2 regions of the Exiguobacterium sp. SH4S7 genome follow, and region 2 is predicted to be linked to the other one. Evidence: predicted binding sites of a transcription regulator. Region 2 holds the regulator's gene; the other holds the start of a gene.
The links. Region 2 encodes LexA, which represses DNA repair genes until DNA is damaged. Its sites were predicted from a motif close to CGAACATATGTTCG; they were not measured.
Positions count from the first base shown of each region.

Region 1 (14,991 bases), 410 kb from region 2:
AGATTCAATGTGTACGGCCTGTGGATATCGTCCAGCTGACACCTTAGATCATGTTCTTGCTCAAACTAAATTTCCGGCATTCTCGATAAATCCGCTAAATTTAGTCCCAATGTGCATAGCTTGCAACAAAAAAAAGAACTCTGATAAATCAGATGGAAAGGACTTTAATGCGATACATCCTTATTATGATGATATAGAGGATTTTTTATGGTTAAAAGCAAGGTTAGAGGAAGAGGTTCCTTTTGAAATAAATTTCGAAGTAGATGAATTAGCTAGTGAAGATAAAGAACTCATGAAAAGGATATGCAATCATTTTGATAAATTTGCTCTTAACAAAATGTATAGAATTTATGCTGGGACTGAGATTTCAGCAATAATTTATGATTTACAAGAAATATTTAACGGAGGGAACTCAACTGCACTTAAAGATGAATTGGATCGTAGTAAAAGAAAACGTAAGGGGATATACAAAAATACATGGCAATTTGCTTTTTATGAAGAACTTAGTACGAATGAATGGTTTCTAAATGAAATGTTAAAATTAGATATTACAAGTATATTAAAAGGTTAGTTTACTTCAACTTTTTTTGAAATTACATGGCTAAAATTAATATTATAATGAGGTAGATTATACATTATGTACAATTATATGATTTCAATATTGATTTGAATCCAATTAGTTAATGAAAAATTGAAATGAGTCGAACCTTAATAATCGGGTTCGACTCGTTTCAATTTCAAAACGTAACCAGGCATTAACTTAATTCGGTGATGTAATTCTCACCACAAGTTAAACAAATCCGCAACAATCGCATCACTTCCATCTTGAAACATGAACAATCCGAGTGCGATCAACAGACCACCGACGACAAGTGTGCCAATCCGCAGGAGGCCGTTCGTGTTCTTTTTGAATACGGCACGAATTACGAGCCAGCCACCGATCAACAGCATCAAGAAATACCAAAATCCCATAACCATTCCTCCTCTTCCTGTAATTGAGTCTAGTTTACATAAATTTTCCAATGCACACTGTAGGGCTCGCGACTGATTTAATCTCAGTCCAAGACGGGTACATAACCTCTATGTGCAAAATGAAGGGGAGAGTGACCACTATGCGGAAAACCATCGTCATCGCGGGGGCGAGCGGCTATATCGGCTCGAACGTGATGGAACATTTAAAAGAAGAGTACGACATTATCGCCTTGTCCCGCTCGACGAAGAACAAGGAAGACGAGGCCCATATCACGTGGCGGTCGTGCGACTTGTTCTCATATGAACAGACGCGCGAGGCGTGCGAAGGGGCGGACTACGCCATGTTCCTCGTCCACTCGATGATCCCGGACGGTGGGCTAACGCAGGCGACGTTTGAGGATATGGACGCGCTCATCGCCGACAACTTCGCCCGGGCAGTGAGCGCGAACGATATCGAGCAGATCGTCTATTTGAGCGGCATCATTCCAAAAGAGTCGAAGACGTTGTCACGGCACTTGAAGAGCCGGCTCGAGGTCGAACGCATCCTCGGCGGGCAAGGTGTCCCGGTGACGACGATCCGGGCTGGGCTCATCATCGGTCCGGAAGGGTCGTCGTTTCCGATTCTCGCGAAACTCGTCAAACGACTCCCGGTCATGATCCTCCCGAACTGGACGAAGACGGAGACGCATCCGATCGACCTGCGTGAAGCGGTCCAAGCGCTCATCTCGGTCGTCGGGGCCGAATCGTTGTACGACCATCATATCGACATCGGTGGTCCGGAAGTGATGACGTATCGGAAGATGATCGAAGATACGGCTGACGTCATGGGCAAGCGTCGCGTCATGATCGACTTCCCGTTCCCGACGATCAAGCTGTCACGGCTTTGGGTCATGGCTGTCACCGGTGAGCCGAAAGACACCGTCTATCCGCTCGTCGAGAGCATGGATCACGCCATGGTCGCCAAAGACACGGACGGCGTCAAACAAGGCGAGATCCCGTTCAAAGAAGCGGTCGAGCACGCGCTCGAGGAAGAAGAGAAACAGATGTCGGGCGGCGGCAAGAAGAAAAAAGCGCCGCAACAGTATACGGTCCGTTCGATTCAACGTTTCGGTCTGCCGGACGATAAATCAGCGGCTTGGATGGCCGACGAATATTTCGAATGGCTCGGGCGGGTCGCGTATCCGCTCATCCAGACGACGAAAGAACAGGATGATTGGGAGATTGCGCTCCTCCGTCCGTCACTCGTCGCACTCCACTTGTCGCTTGAAGATGCGGCGACGGACGACATGGCCTCATTCGAGATCGATGGGGGACTGTTCGCGAAGCTGACCGAGGACGACAAGACCGGCCGCCTTGAGTTCAGGCGACTCCCTGACTCGGACGAGGGGCTTATCGCCATCCACGAGTTCGTACCGGCCATGCCGTGGTGGTTCTATACGAAGACGCAGGCGAAAGCCCATCTCGTCGTCATGTGGCTATTCGGCCGCCACGTCCGCTTACTCGGGGAAGAGTCGGACGAGGGTGACCAAGTCGTCGAAGCACCGACCAATTAACGAAGACGTGTCCATCGCGTGATGGATACGTCTTTTTGGTTTGTCGATTATGTAAACGTTTCTTCTGTGACGTTTACAAGAAGCGGTGACAGGCGTACACTGAACTTGTTTTCGAACTAATGGAAAGAAGGAATGCAAGAATGGACAACTTCATGACAACACGAGAGGCGTGGCAAAAAGACATCTCGGCCGGGATCACCGTCGGGGTCGTCGCCGTCCCGCTCGCGATGGCGTTCGCGATCGCCTCGGGCGTCGGACCGGTGTACGGCCTTTATACGGCCATCATCGCCGGCATCCTCGTCAGCCTGTTCGGGGGCTCGACGTTCCAAATCGCCGGACCGACCGGCGCCTTCATCCCGATCGTCTCGGGCGTCATGCTGGCGCACGGCTACGAAGGGCTGCTCGTGACGACGTTTCTCGCCGGGATTTTGCTGTTTCTTATGAGCGTGCTCCGCGTCGGCCGGCTCATCCGCTTCATGCCGCGCGCCGTCACGATCGGCTTTACAGCGGGGATTGCCGTCGTCATCTTCGTCGACCAGCTCGATGAACTGCTCGGCATCACGTTCGAGAAGGCGCCGCACTTTCACGAGAACGTCCTAAAACTCGTCACGTCACTCCCCGAGGCGAGTCTCTGGCCGATCGGTATCGCGGCTATCGGCTTCTTGACGCTCTGGCTCGTCCCGAAACTGCCCGTAAAATTGCCGCTTCTGTTGATGGCGATGCTCGTGCCGACGTTTATCAGCCTCGTCATCCCAGGGGAGGTCGCGACGATCGGCAGCGCCTACGGAGGCATCCCGAGCGGACTGCCTGACTTCAACTGGCTCACGATCGACCTCGACTTGATCGCGACGCTGCTCCCATCGGCGTTCGCCATCGCCTTCCTCGGGGCGCTCGAATCGCTGTTGTCAGGTGCGGTCGCGGACGGCATGGCCGGCACGAAGATGAACCCGGACAAGGAACTGTTCGGGCAAGGGCTCGCCAACGTCGTCGTCCCGTTCTTCGGCGGCATCCCGGCGACAGGTGCGATCGCCCGGACGGCGACGAACATCCAAGCCGGAGCCGTCAGCCGTCGCTCGGGTGTCATCCACGGGTTGACGGTGCTTCTCGCCGTACTCGTCTTGGCGCCACTCGCGAGCTACGTCCCGCTCGCCGCACTCGCGCCGATCTTGATGCGCGTCGCTTGGAACATGTCGGAGCGACACCACGTCTTTGAGATGCTCAAGCATCGGTCGGCCGAATCGCTCGTGCTACTTGTCACGCTCGGGCTGACCGTCTTCGTCGACCTTGTCGTCGCCGTCGAGGTCGGGGTCATCTGTGCGCTCGCCTTGTTCGCGAAACGGATGGCTGATACGATCGACGTCCGTGAACAGACGGAACGTTACGTGACGCGCGACGGCCAAGTCGTCTTCAGCGTCGAAGGGCCGCTCTTCTTCGGGGCGATCGAGATGTTCGAGCACGTCCTGCAACATATCCATAACGAGCCCGACGTGTTCATCTTCAACTTCCATCGCTGTCCGGTCATCGATGTGACGGCGGTCGAAGAAGTCCGCCGGGTCGTCCGGGAACTGAAAGCGGCGGAGCGTCGTGTCGTTTTCGCCCACTTATCGGAACCCGTGCGGCAGACGCTCGATCACTATGGCGTCCTCGACGGGATTGCGACGTTCGAGACGACGCAAGACGCGATTGACGCGTCTTAACGGACTGACAGGATGTGGCCGAACGGGATGCGGCGCACGTCCGTGTCGAACAGTTCGACTTCGCGTTCGGCGTAATAGATGGCATGAACGTAGCCACGCATAGAGCGGGCGAGACCATCCTCGAACAACGTCAGTTCGACTTGGTCGCCTTCCCGGATGGCCCGTTCAAGTTCGGTCTGCCACAGATAAAGGAGTTGCTCGTCGATGTCGGGCAGCTCGATCTTTTGGACGTGGGCGTAATATTTTTTGAGCAGCGCCACGTGTTCGGGCATGAGAAACGGGATCCACTTCAATTCACCGCGGTCTTTGTAGCGGGTTTGGCTCATGACGGTTCACCTCCTTGTTTATGTCCGCCGATCAGGCGTTGCCGCGTGCGGAGCGGACTGTCTTTCAGTAGACTCGACGCCGGACGGATCGTGCCGCGGCCGAAGCGGACGTTCAATTGATCGACGAGGTCGAGGAAATCGAACCGGCGGGCCCGGGCCCACTCGTCCTCGAACAACGACAGCTGGACGTGTTCGCTCCGGGGCTCGAGCTTACCGAGGGCGACCGACACGTACCGCACCGCCTCCGTCTCGTCCCAAGCGTCAAGAAACAGTTGGAACAGAATCGGTAAAAACTCACGCTCGTCCGCCGTGAAGCGGGCGAGCTTTTTTTGTTTGCTGAAGCCACGCCGCTCGCTCGTCCGAGTGTAGCGGACACCGAGATGGATGCTGCCGCCGACGAGTCCCGATTGCCGCGTCCGCATCCCGACCTCGACGGCGATCGCCTGCAAGACGAGTCGGATCGAACTTTCCGTCGTATAGTCTTTCATGAGCGTGATGCCGTGGCCAATCGTCCGGGGCCGTTGGCGTTTCGCCCCGAACAGCGAACTCGCCGGCAGGATCGTCGGCGACTCGTCGATGCCCCAGGCGTGGTGCCACAGCTCGGCGCCGATGACACCGAACTTATCGTGCAACACGTCGAGCGGATAACGGGCCAGGTCGCCGATTGTGTCGATGCCGAGCCGATGGAGATGGACCGCCATCTTCGCCCCGACGCCCCACATCTTCTCGATCGGCGCCGGATGGATCAATCGTTCGACGTCGTGGAGGGCACAACTGGCGACACCGGTCTTTTTGCCATGCAAGTCGAGGACAAGTTTGGCGAGGACGTTGTTCGGTCCGATCCCAATCGTGACCGGGACGCCGGTGTAGCGGAAGACGGTCGAGCGGATGAGGCGGGCGACGTGGTCATCGTTCCCGAACAAGCGCTCCGTCCCCGTCAAGTCGACGAGCGTCTCATCGACCGAGTAGACGCGGATCGCCTCAGGCGGTGCGAACTGGTGCAGGATGTGGACGATTTGCACCGATACGTTCAAGTAGTGGCTCATCCGGGCCTCGGCGTAGAGGACGTGCCGTCGTTCATGCCAAGGCAGGCGGTCGATGTGAAAGCGCCGGGAGCCGGTCTTGATGCCGAGCCGTTTCAGCGGCGGGGTCGCGGTGAGGACGAGGGCGCCGCTGTCCTGTAAGTTCGATAAGACGACGAGCTTCGTCTTGTACGGGTTCAAGTTACGGGCCGCGCACTCGCAGCTGGCATAAAATGAGACGCTGTCGACACAGAAGATCCGCCGGCGCATGATCCCATCTCCTTTTTTACGAACAAATGTTCTGTTTTTCTTATCGTATCACGGTCTCAAACCGTCTCAAATAGAAAAATGAAAATAAACTTGTAAATATATTTTGAAATTTACCCAATTTTTATAGGAATTTCACAATTTAAAAACCATCTTTTAGGAAGTTTTCGTAAAAAAGTCTCCGAAATGAGCAAAATTTCGCTATAATAGACGGGTATGGATTTGACAATGACTGTGAACTAAATGGAGGCTATAACGTGATTCAGTTTGTAAAGCAATTGACGAATGACCAGAGCCGGCGCTTGAAAGGCTATCAGCGACGCGTCGACCGGATCAACCAATTAGAGACAACGATGCAGGCGCTCTCGGACGACGAGATGCGCACATATACCGAAACATTGAAAGCAAAAATCGCCGACGGTGCCAAAGTCGATGATGTCGCCGAAGAAGCGTTCGCCCTCGTCCGTGAGGCGGCGGTGCGTGTCTTAGGTATGCGTCACTATGACGTCCAGCTCATCGGCGGGTTCGCCCTCCTCGAAGGGAACATTTCCGAGATGCCGACCGGGGAAGGGAAAACGCTCGTCGCCGCGCTCCCGAGTTACGTCATAGCACTCGAAGGCAAAGGCGTCCACGTCATCACCGTCAACGAATATCTCGCGACGCGTGACGCGAACCAAATCGGGCAGATCCACGATTTCCTTGGTCTCTCGGTCGGGTTGAACGTTCCTGAGATGGAACAGAGCGACAAGCACGCTGCTTACCAGGCCGACATTACATACGGCGTCGGGACCGAGTTCGGGTTCGACTACTTGCGCGATCACTTGGTCGGGTCACCGGAAGAGCGCGTCCAGCGCCCGTTCCACTTCGCCATCATCGATGAAGTCGACAGCATCTTGATCGACGAGGCGAAGACGCCGCTCATCATCGCCCAAAAAGACCGCTCGCACATCCGCTTGAAGGAGTTGGCGCAACGTGTCGTCACCGAGCTCGACGAGGCGGACTACGAAGTCGACCTCGAATCGAAATCGACGGCGCTCACTGACTCCGGAATCTTGAAAATCGAAGACATGTTCGCGGTCGATAATTTGTTCAGCGCCGAGCATCAAGTACTCTATCACTACCTCGTCCAAGCGCTCCGGGCGAACGTCTTGTTCGAACTCGACGTCGACTATATCGTCAAAGAAGACAAGATCGAGCTCATCGACTTGTTCACGGGACGGATCATGGAAGGACGCAGTCTGTCGGAAGGGCTTCATCAGGCGCTCGAGGCAAAAGAAGGCGTCACGATCACCGAAGAGAACAAGACGACGGCAGAGATCACGATTCAGCATTATTTCCGGATGTATCCGCTCATCGGCGGTATGACCGGGACGGCCCAGACGTCTCGCCAAGAGTTTTTGAAGACGTACAACATGGACGTCGTCCAAGTGCCGACGAACCGGCCGCGTTTGCGCGAAGACAACCCGGACCGTATCTTCATGACGGTCGACCAAAAGTATGCGGCCGTGACCGACAAAGTTGTCGAGCTGCATGAGATGGGACGCCCGGTGTTGATCGGTACGACGTCGATCGCCCAGTCCGAGGCCATCAGTAAGCACTTGTCGAAACAGCGGATTCAGCATGAGGTGTTGAACGCGAAGACGGTCACGCAAGAAGCGGACATCATCGCCGACGCCGGACGCTTCGGCAAAGTGACGATCGCGACGAACATGGCCGGTCGCGGGACCGATATCATGCTTGACGCGAAATCGAAAGAAGTGGGCGGCTTGTTCGTCATCGGGACGGAACGCCATGAGTCGCAACGTGTCGACAACCAGCTCCGCGGTCGTTCGGGACGTCAAGGCGATCCCGGCGCGACGCAGTTCTTCGTCTCGCTCGAAGATGAGATCGTCAAACGTTACGCGATCCAAAAACTGGAGCGGATCGAGAAGAAACTGAAGCCGGACGAACGTGGCGAAGTGTCCGCAAAAGACGCGGCTGATGTCATCGAGTACGCCCAGACGACGATCGAAGGACTCGGCGTCTCGATTCGGGACTACTTGTTCAAGCTCGACGACGTCTTGAACGAACAACGGAAAATCATCTACACGATCCGCGATCAGGCGGTCAACGCCGACGCTGCGGCGATCACGAACAACGTGCTCGGCATGATGCATCTCGCTTTAGCGAACAGTATCGACATGCACGTCTCGGACGAGCTCGTCCCAGAAGAGTGGCCGCTCGACGAGTTGAAGACAGACCTCGTCTACTTGACGACACGCGAGCCGGTCTGGTCAGATGAGATCGCCGACTCGTTGGAATTGAAGGCAGAGCTTGCGCCGTGGATCGACGACATCGTCAAAACGGCCGAGGCCCGTCTTCAAGCCGAGGAAGTCGTGACGTTCGTCAAAGAATCACTGTTACGGGCGTTGGACGGAAAATGGACGGACCACCTCACAACGATGAGCGGATTAAAAGAAGGCATCGGACTCCGCAGTTATGGGCAGGAAGACCCGAGTCGTCAGTTCGGTAAAGAAGGATTTGAGATCTTCGAACAGACGTATGTCAATATTGCCCGTGAAGTGACGACGGAAGTATGTCAGCTCGACCGCTATTTCGTCACGCAATTGGAGGAGGAGTAATATGTTAGGATTTCGTAAACGTAAACAGATCGATACAGGGAAGACCGAGACAGGGCGTCAACTGACGCTCGTGATCGACAGCGACATGGGGATTCCGAAAGAAGACGAGTACATGTTCCGCTATCATGCGAAGCGGCTGCCGGCGCTCCTCGACAACCAACTGTCGATCGAGCTATTGCACGCTGAAAACTTGATGGGCGGGTTGTCGCTCGTCGCCTTGTTCCGGAACACGCTCCCGAGCTCGTTCGAAGTCAATGAATTGCCGGTTCTCCTCTTGAACAAAGACAACGTTCCGCTCGGGCGGAAAGTATTGAGCCGCGTCGACCTTCCGAGCTTCGAGCCGTGGACGAGCAAACCGGTCTATTTGGACTTTTTTGCAGATGAACTGTTCGGCGAGTTTGAAGCGGAAGAACTGACGTCGATGCGACTCGTCTTCCAAATGAATCCGATCGATCCGTTACAGATGCTTCTAGATGAGGAAGTCGAACAATTTTCGAACACGGCGTGGCAACAGCTCCGTCGCACGAACGTGTCGACACCGCCCGTCGGCGAGAATGAGTTCAATTTGATGCTCGTCTCGGTCGAAACAAGTGAGACGAACGTCACGGCGACGTTGCTTCTCCGTAACGGCTACGAGCATGAACTGAACGTCGAACAGTTACCGCTCGAACTCGTGAGCGGGGACGAGGCGATCGCGAACACGACGATTCGCTTGAGCGAGCCGGTCCAAGGCAAACACGCCTATCCGGTCTCGGTCGTCTTCGAAGACGTCACCGCGGACGGTCCATTCACGGTCCGCATCAAACAATAAGGAAAAGCCCAGGTTCTCTAAAACACGGAGATTCTGGGCTTTTGTCATGGACATCAAGATCCGGTCGGCCTATTCACCATAGACTAGTAAAAAGATTACAACATCCATCTCAGCCCACCACTTCCTCCGCAAAAGACTCGTTTCCGAAATTGCGCCAAATCTCCTGCGAGACGGTCGAAGGCGTTCACCCGATTCGGCTCGCAATGGACAGGATGGCCATCCTGAATTCAAGATTTTAGGTGTTCTGATATGATAAAACAAGCTTTCATGTTCACTTTCGTGTGCTGTATTTAATTTTATAAGTTATCTTACAAAAAAATATGGTAGCGCTTACAAACGGGTGGTATATTGAAAACGGTGATACCAATTTGATTCAAAAGGGGAAACAAACATGAAAACTGCTCTGAAATGGACAATCGCGACCGCACTCGTATTGCCTTCGACGTTACCGCTCCAAGCACCGAACGTCTTGGCGTCGGACGAAGACCTCGTCAAACTTCGATTTTTAGAGACGACCGACTTACATACGAACATTACCAACTATGACTACTTCCAAGACAAGGTCGATGAGACGATCGGGCTCACGAAGACAGCGACGCTGATCAAATCGCACCGGATACAGGCGGGGGCGGCGAACACGTTCTTGTTCGATAACGGGGATACGATTCAAGGGACACCGTTCGGAGACTACATCCGCGAATTGCATCAACAAAATCCGGGCACGTTCGAGCACCCGATGTACAAGGCGATGGCTTCGCTCGACTATGACGCGGTCACGCTCGGCAACCACGAGTTCAACTTCGGGCTTGAATTTTTATATGACGCGATGGAAGGGTCAAAAGGCAAGCTTCATTTCGTCAACTCGAACGTCAAGGATTTAGAGGGGAATCCAATCGTATCGAAGTTCAACGTTGACGGACAAGAGGTCCAAATCATCGAGCGGACGGTCACGGACACGGACGGGGAGACACATACGATCAAAGTTGGCGTGTTCGGTGTCGTCCCACCGAAGATCATGTCGTGGGACTCGGGCAACCTTCAAGGCCGTGTGACGGTGGATGATATCATCCCGTCGGCGCGTGAAGCGGTCAGCAAGTTGAAAGACCGAGGGGCGGACGTCGTCGTCGCGCTCGCGCACTCAGGTATCGGGGAGAGTGCGGCGCTCGCCGACGCCCAACTCGATAGCGAAGAGAACGTCGGCTACGCGCTCACGAAAATCGACGGGCTCGACATGGTCATGACGGGGCATCAACACGGTCGCTTCCCGGATGCGAAAGGCATGTTCGCCTCGTTCCCGAACGTGGACAATGAAAAAGGGCTCATCAACGGCAAACCGGTCGTCATGGCGAACAACCAAGGGAAAGACCTCGGCGTCATCGACTTCGAGCTCGAGAAAGTCGACGGCAAGTGGCAAATTCTCGACGCGTCGGCAAAACTCGACACGGTCACGGCTAGCACGCCGGTCGATGCCGAAACACACGCACTGATCGACACGGAGCACCGGGCGACGATCGACTACATCAATCGTTCCGTCGGTGAGGTTCAAGACGACATTCAAAGCTACTTCGCGCTCGTCCGCGACGACGCTTCGGTCCAGTTCGTGACGAACGCACAACAATGGTACGTCGAGAAAGAGCTCGAGACGAATCCAGACCTCGCCCCGTACAAAGGGCTGCCACTCCTGTCAGCGGGCGCCCCGTTCAAAGCAGGTGGCCGTGAATTGACAGATGCCGGATACTACACGAACATCCCGAAAGGCCAAATCGCCTTGAAGAACGTGGCCGACTTGTACGTTTATCCGAACACGCTCGAAGTCGTCAAAGTGACAGGAGCGGACGTGATGGACTGGCTCGAGATGTCGGCTGGGGTGTATAACGAGATCGATGCGGATGGGGACGAACTATTGAACCTTCAATTCCGCAGCTACAACTTTGATATTTTGGACGGCTTGACGTATGAAATCGACGTGACGGGACCGGCGAAGTATGACGGCAGCGGGAAACTGCTCGACGCGTCAGCGAACCGGGTCAAAAACGTCGAGTATGACGGAAAAGCGATTACGATGGACCAAGAGTTCTTGGTCGCGACGAACAACTACCGGGCCGGGTCGAGCTCGTTCCCAGGCCTTGGCGGCGGAAAGAATATCGTCTACCGCTCGGCATATGAGACACGTAACGTCATCTCGGACTATATTATCGCGAGTAAAGGTGCCGTTGACTATAAAGCCGACGACAACTGGAAGATCGTCGCGGACGCGAAGCGGACCGTGAAGTTTGAGACGGCAGACGCCGGCAAGCAGTACGTCGACTTGTATGAAGGGATTGAAGCGACAGACGCGACACGTGCCGATGCGGCAAACCGCCTCTTCCGGACGTATACGGCCGAACTTGAAGTAGCGGCCGTCGATGTGACGCTCACAATCGATGTCATCAAGCCGGGAACGAAGCAAGTCACAGGTGTGACGGCACCAGGGGCGAAAGTGACATTAAAAGACGGGAACAAAGTGTTGGCGACGACGACAGCCCAGGCAGACGGAACGTACAAACTTGCTGTCATACCGCTCAAACTTCGTCAGTCATTGACGGTCGTCAGCGAGTTGAACGGACAAACGATGACTGAAACGAAAGTCGTCGGTGCCGGATTCGTCCGTACGCCTGCCCTATCATCGAAGTATACGTATACAAACACGAACACGTTTTACGGGAAGTCTTCACCGGGGGCGAGTGTCACTCTCAAGCAGAACGGCAAAACAATCGGGACCGTGACAGCAGATGACTCAGGCTCATTCAAGTTCACGAGCCGTTCAGGTTTCACAGCCGGTAAATATGAAGTGACGAGTAAAGAGATCTCTGGGAAAGTGATGAAGCAGACAGCGTTCACCCTCAAAAAACTAGTCGTTGAGACACCGAATGTATTACGTGGGGCGAAAGCGAACACGAAAGCGCTTGGTGGACGTACGACGAGTGGCGCGACGGTCGTCTTGAAAGACGCGAAAGGCAAGAAAATCGCCCAAACGAAAGCGAACTGGGCCGGTTGGTATACGTTCACATCGAAAAAAGGATTGGCGAAAGGGAACTATACCGTCATCGCGAGTGACTATAATGGATCAGGTGCGAAACAAGCGAAAATCGTACTTAAATAATGGAGCGGAGACGGCGTGTACAGCGCCGTCTTTTCTCGTGTTAAAGAAGTGTCGAAAAAGTGAACAAAACCCCTTACGAAACGTTGGGAATTGCTGTATAATCAATCACGAAAGCGTTTACATTATATGCGTAAAACATCAGGATTCATTTTTCGGGGCCGATGGGGATCGGCTACACAGTTTAAAAGGGGACAGTACACATGATTACATTCTTTATCGCCTTAGCTATTTTAATTGTCGGGTACATCGTCTACGGCCGTTACGTCGAGAAGACGTTCGGCATCAAGGAAGAGCGGACGACGCCCGCCTATGCGTCGCAGGATGGCATCGACTACGTGCCGATGGGGAAAAAACGGAACTCGATGATCCAACTGTTGAACATCGCCGGCGTCGGTCCGATCTTCGGGCCGATCATGGGGGCGCTCTACGGTCCGGTCGCCTTCCTGTGGATCGTCTTCGGATCAATTTTCGCAGGTGCCGTGCACGACTACTTGACGGGGATGATCTCGCTCCGTAACAACGGTGCACACTTGCCGCAGCTCGCCGAGAAGTTCCTCGGCCGCTCGCTCCGCCATATCGTCAACGGGTTCGCCCTGTTACTGCTGCTCCTTGTCGGGACGGTGTTCGTCACGTCACCGAGTAACATGATTAACAACTTGTTCGACGGCAACGCGTCGACGCTCGTGTTCGTCGTCTTTGCGATTTTCGCTTATTACATCTTGGCGACGCTCCTCCCGGTCGACAAGATCATCGGCCGCATCTATCCGTTCTTCGGGGCGCTCCTCATGATCAGCGCCATCGGGATCGGGGTCAGCTTGTTCGTCCAAGGCTATCAAATCCCAGAGATGACATTGACGAACATGCACCCGGACGGCTTGCCAATCTGGCCGCTCTTGTTCTTCACGATCTCGTGCGGCGCACTCTCAGGCTTCCACGCGACGCAGTCGCCGATCATCTCGCGGACGACGATGAAAGAAAGTAATGGCCGCAGCATCTTCTACGGCATGATGATCGTCGAGGCCGTCATCGCGATGATTTGGGCCGGAGCGGCCATGGCCATCTTTGAGCCTGGTGAGTTGCTCGGCATGATTCAAGCGGGGACACCGGCGCTCGTCGTCCAAGAAGTGGCGACGCTCATGCTCGGCAGCATCGGCGGCACGCTCGCCATCCTCGGCGTCATCGTCTTGCCGATCACGTCAGGCGATACGGCGTTCCGGAGTGCCCGGATGATCATTGCCGACTACTTGAAAGTCGCGCAGAAGAACTTCTCGTCACGCCTTTGGATCGCACTCCCGTTGTTCGCGATCTCGTACGTGCTCACAAACATGGACTTCCAAATGCTTTGGCAGTACTTCAACTGGGCCAACCAGACGACAGCGGTCATCGCGTTGTTCGTCGGTGCAATGTACTTGTACATCAAAGGACGCAACCACTGGATCGCACTCGTCCCGGGGACGTTCATGCTGTATGCGGTGTGGTTCTACATCCTCACAGCGCCGATCGGCTTCAAGATGGATGGGGTCATTCCCTACGTCATCGCGACGATCGGTACAGTGACGCTACTCGTCTTATTCCACATGCGCGCACGGGCGATGCGGGCACAAAATATGGAATGTGACGTTCCGGTGAAGGAAGTCGCATAATCAAGGACACGGGTTTTACAGACCCGTGTTTTTATTTGCAACAAAATTGGGGAATATCCATAATAGAGGCAAGGAAAGAAAGGTGGGACCCGAATGGATCAAGAGAAACTAAAAGACATGCTCCATGCCGATACGCTCGGCGAAGAAATCGCGAGCGCCGTCACGCACGGACTAGGGGTCATCTTCAGCATCGTCGCTCTCGTCCTGCTCGTCACGACCGCGACTGAGACCGGGAGCACAGGCAACGTCATCGCGGTGAGCGTGTTCGGGGTATCGATGATCTTGTTGTACTTGTTCTCGACGCTCATGCATGCGATCCCGCATCCACGGGCGAAGCGGGTGCTCCAAGTGTTCGACCACGCTGGGATTTACTTATTGATTGCCGGGAGCTACACGCCGTTCGCACTCGTGTCGCTTCAGGGAACGCTCGGATGGGTGTTATTCGGCATCGTTTGGGGCGTCGCCATCTTAGGCATCGTCTGGAAAATGTATTCGACCGGGAAGTACATGTGGGTATCGAACGTGACGTACCTTGGGCTCGGGTGGATTTGTATCATCGTGATTCGTCCGCTCTACGAGTCGCTCGGCCATCAAGGGTTCATGTTGCTGCTCGCCGGTGGGCTCGCTTATTCGGTCGGGATCGTGTTTTACGTCTGGCAGAAACTGCCGTTCAATCATGCGATTTGGCACTTGTTCGTGCTCGCCGGGAGCGTGTTCGTCTTCCTCAGTATTTTGCTCTACGTCGCACCGAATACAGGCCTGTGAACCAGACGTCCGTGAGGGCGTCTGCTTTTTTATAAACTTAGCCAATGAAGTGTTGGAAACGGTTACAAAACTAAAGACGAATTGACGTTTGTATGTCATAATAATTTCAGACATCGTCATAGAGATAGATGAGTGTAAACGCAAGGGGGAAAATCTGATGGAAAAAGTGTTA
Region 1 is NZ_SJUT01000001.1:313,240-328,230, forward strand. It holds gene EVJ29_RS01560 (HNH endonuclease) at 1-571, shown strand, start outside; gene EVJ29_RS01565 (hypothetical protein) at 781-972, opposite strand; gene EVJ29_RS01570 (NAD-dependent epimerase/dehydratase family protein) at 1,113-2,525, shown strand; gene EVJ29_RS01575 (SulP family inorganic anion transporter) at 2,678-4,222, shown strand; gene EVJ29_RS01580 (YolD-like family protein) at 4,219-4,548, opposite strand; gene EVJ29_RS01585 (Y-family DNA polymerase) at 4,545-5,840, opposite strand; gene secA2 (accessory Sec system translocase SecA2) at 6,095-8,458, shown strand; gene EVJ29_RS01595 (SLAP domain-containing protein) at 8,460-9,269, shown strand; gene EVJ29_RS01600 (bifunctional 2',3'-cyclic-nucleotide 2'-phosphodiesterase/3'-nucleotidase) at 9,661-12,411, shown strand; gene EVJ29_RS01605 (carbon starvation CstA family protein) at 12,612-14,054, shown strand; gene trhA (PAQR family membrane homeostasis protein TrhA) at 14,148-14,819, shown strand; gene EVJ29_RS01615 (proline dehydrogenase family protein) at 14,977-14,991, shown strand, end outside.
Region 1: a site for LexA is predicted at 5,860-5,873, ahead of EVJ29_RS01585 (Y-family DNA polymerase). Genes of this name have one in related genera too.

Region 2 (14,991 bases):
CGTGAGCTCGAACTGCCGCGCGGCGGGAAAGTGCTGATCACCGACACGGTCGGGTTCATCCGCGACTTGCCAACGAAACTCGTCGCCGCGTTCCGCTCGACGCTTGAAGAAGTGCTCGGGGCCGATCTCGTGCTTCATGTCATCGACGCGTCAAACCCGCACTACATGAACCAGATCGATACGACCAATTCGGTCTTGTCTGATCTCGGCGCGAGTGAGTTGCCGCAGCTCGAAGTGTACAACAAGAAAGATCGCTTGACGGCTGACTTCGTCGGTGGACCGCTCGTCATCTCGGCGCTCGACTCGGCCGATATCGAGACGCTCATCGGCGCGATCGAGGACAAGATTTCGGACGTGTTGACGAAAGTGCACGTCGTCTTGCCAGTCAGCTCGTTCGAACATTACCATCCGGCCAAAGATTCGATGTACCGGCTCGAGGAGAACTTCCTTGACGACGGCTCGGTCGAACTTGTCGGTTATATGAGAGAAGACACGCGTCTATATGCGACGCTGAAACCATTTGAGGTGTGAATGATGTGGCAAGAAAAGATTGAGCATTACGATGAATTGGCCCCGTTCGTCAAGCAAGCGGAACAACGGGTGAAACCTTATTTTGAAGCGATCGAGGAAACGGCGGAGTTCAACCAATACCGTGTCCTCGAATCGTTCAAGAAGCATAAAGTGTCGGATTTTCATTTCAATCCGACGACCGGGTACGGCTATGACGATATCGGGCGCGACACGCTCGAGTCGATCTATGCGGACGTGTTTGGGGCCGAACTCGCCCTCTGTCGTCCGCAAATCATCTCGGGGACACACGCGATCGGGATTGCCTTGTTCGGTGTGTTGTTACCGGGAGATGAACTCTTGTATATCACGGGTAAACCGTACGATACGCTCGAAGAGATCGTCGGCATCCGTGGCGACGGCCGCGGTTCATTGAAAGAACTCGGTGTCGGCTACGATACGGTCGAGTTGAAAGACGATCAAATCGATGTCGCGGCTGCGATCGAACGGATCCGCCCCGAGACGAAGCTCGTCGGCATCCAACGTTCGAAAGGGTACGCCAATCGACGCAGCATCCCAGTCACAGAAATCGGCGAGGCGATCGCGGCGATCAAAGCAGCGCACCCGCACGTGTTCGTCTTCGTCGACAACTGCTACGGCGAATTTGTCGAGACGATTGAGCCGACACATGTCGGGGCCGACCTCATGGCCGGTTCGCTCATTAAAAACCCGGGCGGTGGCTTGGCGAAGACGGGTGGCTATATCGCCGGGACGAAAGCATTGATCGAACGATGCTCGTTCCGGATGACGACGCCAGGCATCGGCAGCGAGGCCGGTCCGTCGCTCTATTCGCTGCAGGAGATGTATCAAGGCTTTTATATGGCGCCGCACACGGTCGCCCAAGCGTTGAAAGGGGCCCATTTGACGGCGAGCCTGCTCGGCCTGCTCGGTTTTGAAACCGATCCGCATTATACGTCACGGCGGACCGATTTGATTCAATCGGTCACGTTCCGCGACCGCGACAAGATGATCGCGTTCTGTCAGAGCATTCAGATGGCGTCCCCGGTCAACGCCCACGCACTGCCGGTACCGGCCTATATGCCAGGATATGAGGATGACGTCATCATGGCAGCCGGGACGTTCATCCAAGGTTCGTCGATCGAACTATCAGCGGACGGACCGCTCCGGGCACCGTACACGGCATACGTCCAAGGCGGCTTGACCTATGCGCACGTTAAAGTCGCGTTAATGCTCGCCTTGAGCCAATTGCGGACGAAAGGGCTCGTCACATTTGACCGTGAAAATTCAACTCAAACGTTGTAACCGAAATGTCATGTTAACTTTCTTAACATCTATTGACAGGAAAGTTGTCATGTATTATTCTCACATTGTGAGACAGAAAAGGAGGGGTAAGGGATGGCCGATCAATTTCGTCGCTCCAACCCGTTGTTTCCGATTGGGATCGTCCAAGATCTGACGCAACTGACAGGCAGGCAGATTCGATATTACGAAGAACAGGGTCTGGTTTCGCCTAGTCGGACGGAATCGAAACGACGACTTTATTCCTTTAATGATGTCGAACGTTTACTCGCAATCAAAGATTTCATTGACCAAGGCTTCAACTTGGCGGCGATTCGCCATATGCTCGACAACGACGGTGCCAAAGAGACAGAACAATCTGCTTCTACGGCCCCGCCAAGCGAACCGCCAAAGATTTCCGAGAAAGAGTTACATCAATTATTGAAAACGCAGCTTCAAGAAGCTGGTCGTTTCAATAAAACGTCGCTCATCCAAGGAGAGTTGTCACGTTTTTATCGATGACGCCAGTACACAAACCATTACACAATGTGAGAGGGGACTTTTACCATGGCCAGAAAAACGTTCACAAAAGAAGACATCAAACGGATCGCACAAGAAGAGGACGTACGCTTTATTCGTCTTCAATTCACGGATATCCTCGGTACGATTAAAAACGTCGAGGTGCCAATCAGCCAATTGGACAAAGCACTTGATAACAAGATGATGTTCGATGGCTCTTCAATCGAAGGGTTCGTACGCATCGAGGAATCAGACATGTACCTCTATCCAGACCTTAACACGTGGGTTGTCTTCCCATGGACAGACGGCAGCGGTAAAGTCGCTCGCTTAATTTGTGATATTTATAATCCGGACGGCACACCGTTCAGCGGTGACCCGCGCGGCATTTTGAAACGCAACCTCGAGCACATGCAAAAGCTCGGCTTCACAGCGTTCAACGTCGGACCAGAGCCAGAATTCTTCCTCTTCAAGAAAGACTTGAACGGACAGCCGACACTCGAATTGAACGACCAAGGCGGTTACTTCGACTTGGCACCGGTCGATTCAGGCGAGAACTGCCGTAAAGAAATCGTTATCGAGCTCGAAAACATGGGCTTCGAGATCGAAGCGTCACACCACGAAGTCGCACCAGGACAGCATGAAATCGACTTCAAATACGCGGATGCGGTAACGACTGCCGACAACATCCAAACGTTCAAACTCGTCGTCAAGACGATCGCGGCGAAGTATGGCCTTCACGCGACGTTCATGCCGAAACCACTCTTCGGTGTCAACGGTTCAGGGATGCATGCGAACATGTCACTCTTTAAAGGCGACACGAACGTGTTCTACGACCCGAACGGTGACATGGAGCTCTCGGATACGGCACGCGCCTTCACAGCTGGTATCCTTGAGCACGCACGTGCGTTCACGGCGATCTGTAACCCAACGGTCAACTCGTACAAGCGTCTCGTGCCTGGATACGAAGCACCATGCTACGTCGCATGGAGCGCTCGTAACCGTTCACCGCTCGTTCGTGTACCGGCTGCCCGCGGCCTCTCGACACGTATCGAAGTACGTTCGGTCGACCCGGCGGCGAACCCGTACCTCGCGCTCTCGGCCCTCTTGGCTTCTGGTCTTGACGGCATCGAGAAAGATTTGAAAGCACCGAAACCGATCGACAGCAACATCTACGTGATGGACAAGCCAGAGCGTGTTGCGAACGGGATCGACGATCTTCCGGCGACACTCTTCGACGCGCTCGAAGTACTCCGCGCCGACAAAATCGTCATGGATTCGCTCGGTGACCACATCGGCGAACACTTCCTCGAGTTGAAAGAGATCGAGTGGGACATGTTCCGCACGCAAGTAACAGAGTGGGAACGCGATCAGTACATGACGCTCTACTAAGTCGAATGAACTTGAAAAAACGCTCGATCCAGTTTCTTGGATCGGGCGTTTTTTTAGTCAAAACAAGCGACCACTCGAAATTGAGTGGTCGCTTGTTTTGGGATTAGAACGCACGCTTGAAAAACGTGGACGCGTAGTCGAGCGCCGTATGGAGTGTCGTCGCGAACACGAGACCGAGGAAGAACGGGATGCCGTTCAAGTCGAGCCACGTCTTCACAACCGCTTCATACGGAGTGAACGTAAGGATGAGCGCGAGCGGGAAGCCAAGGTAGATGACACGAATGAGATCGCTCAACACCGGCAAGTGCGACAGCGGAGACCGGTGCGGCATCAGCTTCACGTAAGGGAGCCAAAAGCCACGCAGCGGTCCCCACCGATAGTATGCATCCGATTTTAAATCGAGGTCCGGGGAGAGCCAGAACGTCCCGATAAGCGCACCGAGGAAAAGGGTAGTCGGGATATCGACATCAATAAAAGGCGTGGCAATCGCTAAAGCACCGATTGCCACGAGGTTCGTACGCGTATGTGTCTTGCCGCTAGCCATTAATGGATCGTCCGGTATACACCGATGACCTTCCCTAAAATGGATACGTTATCGAAATACATCGCCTCAAGTTCATCGTTCTCCGGCTGGAGTCGGACTTTCGACGCCTCTTTGTAGATCCGTTTGACGGTCGCCTCACCCTCGTCCGTCATCGCGACGACAATCTCTCCATTGTCTGCCGTGTTCTGTTGTCTCACGAGTACACGGTCTCCGTCGAGGATTCCGGCGTTGATCATCGAATCGCCAGAGACGGAGAGCATATACACGTTATCCGAACCGACGATATGGGCCGGGAGCGGGAAGTGTTCTTCCACGTTCTCGATCGCCGTGATCGGTGTTCCGGCCGTAACTTTCCCGATGACCGGGACGTACATGACCGTCTCACGCTCCTCGATTGACGGGGCGTCCTCGCTCAACACTTCGAGCGCACGCGGTTTTGTCTTATCGCGCCGAATCAATCCACGTTTTTCAAGACGGTCCAAGTGACCGTGCACGGTCGAGCTCGATGCGAGACCGACGGCTTCACCAATTTCTCGGACTGACGGCGGATAACCTTTCGTCCGAACTTCAGCTTTTATAAAATCAAGAATCTGTTGCTGTCTTGCTGACATTTTTTTCAATGGATTTCACCTCGTTTATGTCGAATAACCTGCGAACGCATCCTATTCTTTATGGATTTATTTTAACACAAGAACATATGAGCGTACAAACATTCGTTCGTTTTTTCTTGACCGAACAGAAGTTCTTGTTTTATGATGAGAACAGATAAACGAACAGACGTTCCTAAGAACGCATATTCTCATATTTGGAGGCGGTTCAAATGAAAGATACAATCAACGGATTCATATTGGTCGGAATGGTAGTGCTCGGGATGTTCGCCTTTTACTTAGTCGGCGAGTTTCGCCAAGGCGAAGTTGTCGAGCCGACAGTGATGACGGTCGAAAGAAGTATCGAACAAGAAGTTGCGTTCAACGAAGCGGAAACGCTCGAAGCCCAGCTGTTAGCGGAACGTGCGGAAAAAGAAGAACGGAAAACGACGTGGTTCGCCGCTGAATGATCGATTTGGATTGCGAACACCCGCTCATCCTGTGTATCGTAAAAGGATGACTGGAAAGAAAGGGAGTGACGAGATGCGAGTCGTCATTTATTGTCGCGTATCGACGAACAAGTCAACTCAGGAAACCTCGCTCACGAGGCAAGAAGCGGAATTGTTACAGATGGCCAAACGTCTCGATGCGGAAGTGATCGATGTGATCACCGAACAAGAGAGCGGTTTCGAGGTCAATCGGACGGGTCTGCTCGATCTGTTAGAGCATGTGTCGGCGTCAAAGCTCGATGCCGTGCTCGTGAGCGATGACAGTCGCCTCGGCCGAGGGAATGCAAAAATCGCCATCTTGCATACGCTCATGAAGCATAACGTCCGGCTGTTGACGATGCAGTCGTCCGACGAATACGTCGTCTCTGACGCCGAGAAGATGGTGCTTGAGATTGTCAGCGTCGTCGAGGAGTATCAACGGAAGATTCATAACGCCAAGATATCGCGCGGTATGCGCCGGGCGGTCGCGAACGGCTTCAACCCGCAACGCAACATTCAGCACCATGACCAAGGTGGGAGGAGCCGGATCGAAGTGCCGATCGAGGAGATCGTCCAACTTCGGGAGCGGGGGCTCACCTTCGCTGAGATCGCGGCCACGCTCCGCGGATTCGGCTACGAAGTCTCGAAAGCGACTGTGAACCGTCGCTATTTGGAACATGTGGCAGTGCCAGAAACTTGATTCCTGCGCCCTGATTTTGTACAGTAGAACTACAAATTCAGTAGAGAGGGGGCGAACCTCATGTTAGCACCCGAACAATTGGAGCGGATTAACTTCCTCGCCAACAAGGCAAAGACAGACGGCTTGTCACAACAAGAGATGGACGAGCAACAAGCGTTGCGTCAACAATATTTAAAAGCGTTCCGTCAATCGTTCAAATCCCAGATGATGGGCATGAAAGTCGTCGATCCGGAAGGCAACGACGTGACACCAGAAAAACTAAAAGACGAACAGAACCGACACCGTTCTGAATGAACTCGAATGCACATCCTATTTCGTATAGGATGTGCATGTTTGTTATACACGAAGCTCGATAAGGTTCGACCATTCCCTCGAAAACAGACGTATGGAAGTAAACGATTCCAATCAATGTGACATACTATTTAATTAGTTGTGACACACGATTGAGTGTGCTAAAATATGACGGGTAGAAACTTTCTTAACAACAGAGAGGATGAAATTAGTGGAAACAACTACTAAAGAATTATTAGCGATTAACTCGATTCGGACGCTCTCGATTGATGCTGTCCAACAAGCGAACTCAGGTCACCCAGGTATGCCGATGGGTGCGGCCCCGATGGCGTTCACGCTTTGGACAGACAAAATGCGTCACAACCCGAAAAACCCGAACTGGTTCAACCGCGATCGGTTCGTCCTTTCAGCGGGACACGGTTCGATGCTGTTGTACTCGCTGCTTCACTTGTCTGGTTACGACCTTTCACTCGACGACCTCAAGTCGTTCCGTCAAAAAGACTCGAAGACGCCAGGACACCCTGAGTATCGTCACACGGCTGGTGTAGACGCGACGACGGGACCACTCGGTCAAGGGATTGCGATGGCTGTAGGTATGGCAATGGCTGAGAAGCATTTGGAAGCAACATACAACCGCGACGAGTTCAACGTGGTTGACCACTATACGTTCGGAATTTGTGGAGACGGTGACTTGATGGAAGGTGTGTCGGCTGAGGCTGCCTCACTCGCCGGTCACTTGAAACTCGGTAAACTCGTCGTCTTGTATGATTCAAACGACATCTCGCTTGACGGGGATCTCCATAAGTCGTTCTCGGAAAGCGTAGAAGATCGATTCAACGCTTACGGATGGCAAGTCATTCGCGTCGAGGATGGAACGGACATCGATACGATCGCCAAAGCGATCGACGAGGCGAAAGCTGAGACGTCTAAACCGACGATGATTGAAGTGAAGACGGTCATTGGTTTCGGTTCACCGAATAAATCAGGTAAATCGGCATCACACGGCGCTCCACTTGGAGAAGCAGAAATCGAGCTCACGAAACAGTTCTATAAATGGGAAGGCGAGAACTTCTACGTCCCGAACGAAGTGTACGACTTGTTCAACGATAAAGTCGTTGAGCCTGGCGCTAAAGCTGAGTCGGATTGGAACGAGCTCGTCGCAGCCTACAAATCGGCTCATCCTGAACTCGGTGCTCAGTTCGAACGTGCGATGAACAACGAACTTCCTGAAGGTTGGGATAGCGAGTTGCCAACGTTTGAAGTCGGTTCGAAAAAAGCGACGCGCCAAACGAGCGGAGAAGTCTTGAACGCGATTGCGAAAGCGGTACCGACATTGTTCGGTGGATCGGCTGACCTCGCCGGCTCGAACAACACGATGATTAAAGGAGCGGCTGACTTCGACGAAGATCCGGCTGGCCGTAACATCTGGTTCGGTGTCCGTGAATTCGCAATGGCGGCAGCTGTCAACGGGATGGCACTTCACGGTGGCGTACTTCCTTACGGCGCAACGTTCTTCGTCTTCTCGGATTACCTCCGTCCAGCGGTCCGTCTCGCTGCACTCATGGGAATTCCGTCGACATTCGTTTTGACGCATGACTCGATCGCAGTCGGTGAAGACGGTCCGACGCACGAACCGGTCGAGCACTTGATGAGCTTCCGGGCGATGCCGAACTTGTCAGTTCTCCGTCCGGCAGACGGTAAAGAGACGATCGCCGCTTGGAAACAAGCGATCACGACGACGTCAGCTCCGTCACTTCTCGTCTTGACACGTCAAGCGTTGCCAGAACTCGTAGGAACATCTGTCGAAGACGCGGCGAAAGGTGCCTACGTCGTCGCAGGTAAGTCTAGCGAAGCGGACGTCCTTCTTCTCGGTACAGGCTCAGAAGTCCATGTCCTCGTCGAAGCACGCGAGCAACTCGCTGCTGAAGGCGTGAACGCTGCTGTCGTCTCAATGCCGTCATGGGAACTGTTCGAAGCCCAATCGGCAGAGTACAAGGAATCAGTTCTTCCTTCGTCGATCACGAAACGCGTCTCGCTTGAAGCAGGTTCGACGCTCGGATGGTACAAATACGTCGGATTCGGCGGTAAAGTGCTTGGAATCGACAAGTTCGGTGCCTCGGCTCCTGGAGACCTCCTCATGAAAGAATACGGCATGTCGGTCGAGAACGTCGTCGACGCTGTCAAATCACTATAATTATCATTAAAAACGTGTGATGGCCTAGACGATGTCTAGGTCATCACTTTTTTTTCTGACGACTAGCGAATTAGCGCAATATAGTGTATAGTAAAAAACGATGTTTCATATGGTAGAGGAGGTAAAACCTTGAGTACATTTATTTGGATTCTTCTTGTCGTGGCAGCACTTATCGGGGGTATCGCGATCGGGTTCTTCATCGCTCGTAAATACATGATGAACTACCTTGAACAGAACCCACCAATCAACGAAGACATGATTCGTACGTTAATGATGCAGATGGGTCAAAAGCCGTCACAGAAAAAAGTCAACCAAGTGATGCGTGCCATGAACGTTCAAGCGAAGAACGAAAAAAAATCATAATGAGTCACCGAAGCACTTCGCACCCGCGAAGTGCTTTTTTATTCATCTTTTGTTCGACAATCGAACAAACTTTCGCTACCATAAATGAATAGTCTTATTTCAAGATATAGGGGGCGTTTCAGATTCGTGTATTTAAACAATTAGCTTGGTTCTTCAGGCTCGAATGGCGGACGTATGCAGTCGGTATCGTCTTGCTCATGTTTGTCGCCGCACTCGAGCTCATACCGCCGCGCATCATCGGTCGAGTCATCGATGGGATGAACCAAGGTTCGCTCGAAGCGGACTTGCTGTGGATGCTGTTAGGAGGCCTTGCGGCTGTCGGGATCGGAAACTATGTGGCGCGCTTTTTTTGGCGCTATTTCATTTTCGGGGCCTCGATCCGGCTCGGACGCCTGCTCCGGAGCCAACTGTATCGTCACTTCACGGATTTGGATCAACGGTTTTATAAAAAGTCGCGTGTCGGCGATTTGATGGCGCACGCGACGAACGATGTCCAGGCTGTCTCGACGACGGCGGGGGCGGGTATTTTGACGCTCGTCGACAGTGTGACGATGGGTACGTTCGTCATCATCACGATGGTGACGACGATCAGCTGGAAGCTGACGGTCGTCGCTTTACTGCCGCTGCCGATCATGGTCATTTTGACGACACGATATGGAAAGATGCTCCATAGCCGGTTCGGTGTCGCCCAAGCGGCATTTTCCGAATTGAATGACAAGGTTCAGGAGAGTGTGAGTGGGGTTCGCGTCTTGAAATCGACCGGGGAAGTCGACCACGACGTCGAATCGTTCGAGAAGTTGTCAGATGAAGTCATGGCAAAAAACGTCCGTGTCGCTAAAATTGACGCCTTGTACGACCCGACAATCTTCGGGATCGTCGGATTATCTTACATATTGTCGATCGGCTACGGGGCCTACTTGATTGAACAAGGCGAGCTCACGATCGGTCAAATCGTCAGTTTTACCGCTTATCTTAGTCTGCTCACTTGGCCGATGCTCGCCTTCGGTTGGTTGTTCAATATCGTCGAACGTGGTCGGGCTTCGTACGACCGGATCGAGCGCATGCTCGCCATCAAGCCGGAGATCCAAGACGATCCGATGGCTTCGACGAAACTGGATCATTCCGAGCTCGAGGCGGATATCGGTTCGTTCCGTTATGACGATACGACCGTGCTGCGTGATGTCACGTTCCGGATCGAGCGTGGCAAGACACTCGGGATTGTCGGTCGGACCGGTTCTGGTAAGACGACGATCGTTCGATTGTTGACCCGTGAATATGACGTGACCGACGGTAAAATCAAAATCGGCGGCGTCAATGTTCGTCAAGTCAAAAAATCACTTCTACTAGATAAAGTCGCCCTCGTCCCGCAAGACCACTTCCTGTTCTCGGATTCGATTGCGAGCAATATCGCCTTCGGAAAACCGGAAGCAAAAATGGATGAGATCATGGAGGCTGCCAAAATCGCCGAAGTGCATGACGACATCTTACGGTTGCCGGAAGGGTATGCCACGCTCGTCGGGGAACGCGGCGTAACGCTCTCGGGGGGACAGAAGCAACGTATCTCGATTGCCCGGGCGCTTATGATCGAGGCCGATCTATTAATCCTTGATGACGCGTTGTCCGCCGTCGATGCGAAGACGGAAGAAGCCATCATCGAACATTTCCGTGTCGGCAATCCGGAGCAATCTCGATTGATCGTCGCCCACCGTCTGTCGGCAGTGGAGCATGCCGATGAGATTCTCGTACTCGCTGATGGCCAAGTCATTCAGCGAGGCCGACACAACGATCTCATCCGAGAACCGGGCTGGTACAAAGAAACGTACGACCGCCAACAACTTGAGGCGATCGTGGAAGGAGGGGGCCACCATGAAGCATGATATTCAAGAATGGGCGGTCATCAAGCGGTTATTGGCCTATACGAAACGATACGGCCGGCCGCTCAGCCTCGCCTTCGTCTTTTTGCTTCTTGCGACGGGAGCGAAGCTTGCCGGACCGTTTTTAATCAAAGTGTTCATCGATGAGTTCGTGACACCGGGCGTCTATCCGACGAATTGGGTCGTCACGCTGCTCGTCGTCTATATGGTGTTACACATCTCAGCCGTCATCTTCGACTATTTACAATCGATTGCGTTTCAGAAGATCGCCCTTAAAATCGTCCAAAATATTCGAATGGACATCTTCCGCCATGTGATGGGGCTGCGTCTCGCCTATTTCGACCGGACGCCGGCGGGTGTGCTCGTCTCCCGGATCACGAACGACACGGAAGCGGTGAAAGAGTTGTACGTCGGCGTGATGAGCACGTTCGTCCAGTCGGGCGTTCAATTGCTCGGGACGTACATCTTCCTGTACATTTTAGAGCCGACGCTTGCCACGATCGGGCTCGTCCTCCTCCCGTTGTTTTGGCTCATCATTTGGGCGTATCGCCGGTACTCGACTAAATACTTTGCCCAAGTCCGTGATTTGTTATCGCAACTGAACGCGCAGTTGAGCGAGTCGATCAACGGTATGGGTATCGTTCAACAATTCCGTCAAGAAGAGCGTCTCGTCCGTCAATTCGAAGCGACGAACGAGGCGCATCAAGAAGCACGCTTCAAAAACTTGAAGCTCGATAGTATGTTGCTCCGCCCGATCATCGAGCTGTTGCTTGCGTTCTCGATCATCGGTTTGCTCGGCTACTATGGCTTCCTGTCGATGACGGAACAAGTTCAAGTCGGGGTCGTCTATGCGTTCATCAGTTACATCGAGCGCATTTTCCGCCCCGTGCTCGATATCATGCAACGGCTGAGTGAGTTCCAACAAGCGGTCGTCTCGGCAGACCGCGTCTTCAAAGTGCTCGACACCGATGAACCGGCGCCAGGAAAAAGTCTCTCTGGCGAGGCAGCAATCGGGGCAGGAGAAGTGCGGTTTGACGATGTCACGTTCAGTTATGACGGGGAAGTCGATGTTTTGAAGAACATCTCATTCGTCGCCAAGCCGGGTGAGACGGTCGCGCTCGTCGGTCACACGGGGAGCGGGAAAAGCTCGATCATCAACTTGCTCACTCGGTTTTATCCGTATGAAGGGGGACGGATCACCATCGACGGACACCCGCTCGAACAGTTCGAGGAAGTGGAACTTCGCGATAAGATCGGTCTCGTCTTACAAGACCCGTTCCTGTTCAGTGGCACGATTGAAGATAATTTAAAATTGTTCAACCCGACAGTTGATTCCGATAAAGTACGCCAGTCGGCGGAGTTTGTCCAAGCCAATACGTTCATCGAAAAACTCGAGACGGGGTATGGTCACACAGTCGGCGAACGGGGAGCGACGTTCTCGAGCGGGGAACGGCAGTTGCTCGCCTTCGCCCGAACGGTCGCCCGTGATCCGAAAATCCTGATCTTGGACGAGGCGACGAGCTCGATCGACACGGAGACGGAGGAGCGGGTACAGTTCGCCCTCGACCGGATGCGTCGTGGACGAACGACGATCGCGATCGCCCACCGCTTGTCGACGATACAGGATGCCGACTTGATTCTTGTCTTACATCGCGGCGAGATCGTCGAACGGGGCAATCATCAGGCCTTATTGAAGCATGATGGATTGTACAAAAAAATGTACGAGTTACAATCAGGACAACGTCTGATGTCATAATTTGCAAAGGACACCCGTAGGGGTGTCCTTTTTCCATGGAAAAAGCTCGCCACTAGAAAGTGACGAGCTGGAGTTGATGATCAATTTAAGTTGTCTGCTAGGTGTTTCGAGAGGACGTGAGACGTGATTAACGTGTCTAGCTCTTGGCTGACATGAATCACTTCTGGAGACGTCCAACTGTACTGCGAGGCGATTTCATACAGTTCATCGCGTTTTTGTTCAATGGCATAGTGTAAGGTTTCAGCTGTGATGACCGCCACGGTATTTCCCCCATCATATTAAAATAGAACCTGGTGAAGTAGAATATCCAAATCTTAGCATTCAACACTACACATCACAAGTTACATTTCCATTTCAATGATTACAAAATCGGACGAAGTGGACGGAGAAAAGATGCGAGCATTTTGAAATGGTTTTCGCTATAATGGGGCTGAAAGGTGGAAAAACGCATGGAAGTCACTTTATGGCTCGCTTTTGGGGCGGGCGTCTTGTCTTTTTTATCACCGTGTACGCTGCCGCTCTATCCGGTCTTTTTGTCGTATATCACAGGGGTATCTGTCTCTGACTTGAAAAGCGAAGGGCTCCGGCAACGGACGGCTTGGTTTCATACGTTCTCATTCTTATTCGGATTCTCAATCGTCTTTCTCGTCCTCGGTTTATCAACTTCGTTGATCGCCGACTTCTTCATTCAATTTAAAGATAGTCTACGCATGTTCGGGGCAATCCTTATTTTTGTGTTCGGGGTCTTTTTAGCGGGGCTATGGCAACCGCGCTTCATGATGCGCGAAAAGAAACTCGCACTTGGAGAACGGAAGAGCGGGTATTTTGGGACCGTGTTGATCGGAATCGGGTTCGCAGCCGGATGGACGCCGTGCACAGGACCGATTCTCGCCGGGGTGATCGCACTGGCTGCGTCTAACCCGAGCCAAGGCATGGGGTATATGCTCGCTTACGTCATCGGGTTCTCGATCCCGTTTCTCGTCATGGCCGGCTTCGTCGGCAAAATCAAATATTTGGCGCGCAACAGCGCGAAAGTAACAAAGTTCGGAGGCTATTTGATGATGGCTTTCGGAGTCGTATTATATTTTGATGGAATGAACCGCTTCGCTGCCTGGATGAGCGAACTAGTGGGATTCACCGGATTCTAAAGGGGCTGACCATATGTCGATATTTTGGGGATCGACTCTCGTCGCACTGCTGATGGGGGTCATCGCGAGTTTCGTTCGCGTGAAGGCATCAGCCCGACCGACGAATGCGAAAAAAATCTTGATTCCACCGCTCGCGATGTCGACGGGCATGCTTCAATTTTTAGTGCCGGCTTTTCGTCTGACATGGCTCGAAGTCGGTGAGGCGCTTGTCGTAGGCTTGATTTTTAGTATCTTTTTGATCAAGACGTCCAATTTCGAAAAACGTGATGGTGAGGTTTATTTATCCCGCTCGAAAGCGTTTTTCATCGTCGTCTTCGCCTTACTCGCGATCAGGACGGTCATGAAAGCGTTCCTCGGCGATGAGGTCAACATTTTCGCGACGGGCGGCTTGTTCTATTTGATCGCCTGGGGCATGATCGTGCCGTGGCGGATCGCCATGTATCAAAAATATAAGCGCATCGCGACGACATAAACAACGGCATACCTCGAGCGAGGTATGCCGTTGTTTTTCGAATCTTCACTGTTGGAAATAACGCTTATAAGTCATCCAATCGATTTGCTCTTCTTCAAGCGCTTTCTTCAAAAACTTGTGGTCCCGCTTCGGTGTGGCGGCGATATATCCTTTGACGACGAGTTCCGTCGTCATCACTTTCGCTCTCGATTCGAGCGCGAACTGTCCGATCTTGCCGGCGATCTTGCGAATGGCGACATCGCGGAACAGCTCAGGCACTGGTGTGACGAGCCGATCGAGTAGCGTCCGTGTCTCGGGCGTCCACAGGTGGCGTGTCTTCGCGATGTAATCGTCCTCGACATCTAGGAGAGAGCGGCCGTCTTCTTTCGGCATCCGTTTTAAAAACTTACGGAACATGAAGTATCCGCCGATCGTCATCAACCCGATCATCACAAATCCCCAGAAGACAATGAAATACATCATCAAGTTTTCTGGCATCGTCTTTCCCCCGTTCTTTCATTTCACAATCATTCAAGCTTAGTATACAAAAAAGACCGCGAATACAAAAGCATGAGCATCCTATAATGATGGACGAAACGACACCGTTTCGTTAGAATAGAGAGCGTTGCAGTCAGAAATGAGAATGAAGTTGAAAGTCTGGAAGGGAAAGGACAATATATGAACCAATTAAAACAAGAAGTAGAGAAACGCCGCATTTTCGGCATCATCTCCCACCCGGATGCCGGTAAGACGACACTCACGGAGAAATTGCTCTTACACGGGGGAGCGATCCGCGAGGCGGGGACGGTCAAAGCCCGCAAAAACTCAAAACACGCCAAGTCCGATTGGATGGAGATCGAGAAACAACGGGGCATCTCTGT
Region 2 is NZ_SJUT01000001.1:719,850-734,840, forward strand. It holds gene hflX (GTPase HflX) at 1-531, shown strand, start outside; gene EVJ29_RS03620 (methionine gamma-lyase family protein) at 535-1,830, shown strand; gene EVJ29_RS03625 (MerR family transcriptional regulator) at 1,924-2,328, shown strand; gene glnA (type I glutamate--ammonia ligase) at 2,374-3,714, shown strand; gene EVJ29_RS03635 (metal-binding protein) at 3,818-4,258, opposite strand; gene lexA (transcriptional repressor LexA) at 4,258-4,878, opposite strand; gene EVJ29_RS03645 (hypothetical protein) at 5,079-5,315, shown strand; gene EVJ29_RS03650 (YneB family resolvase-like protein) at 5,389-6,033, shown strand; gene EVJ29_RS03655 (DUF896 domain-containing protein) at 6,094-6,327, shown strand; gene tkt (transketolase) at 6,527-8,518, shown strand; gene EVJ29_RS03665 (YneF family protein) at 8,648-8,881, shown strand; gene EVJ29_RS03670 (ABC transporter transmembrane domain-containing protein) at 9,004-10,758, shown strand; gene EVJ29_RS03675 (ABC transporter ATP-binding protein) at 10,748-12,511, shown strand; gene EVJ29_RS03680 (aspartyl-phosphate phosphatase Spo0E family protein) at 12,592-12,771, opposite strand; gene EVJ29_RS03685 (cytochrome c biogenesis CcdA family protein) at 12,961-13,659, shown strand; gene EVJ29_RS03690 (CcdC family protein) at 13,673-14,131, shown strand; gene EVJ29_RS03695 (DUF2621 family protein) at 14,177-14,608, opposite strand; gene EVJ29_RS03700 (peptide chain release factor 3) at 14,789-14,991, shown strand, end outside.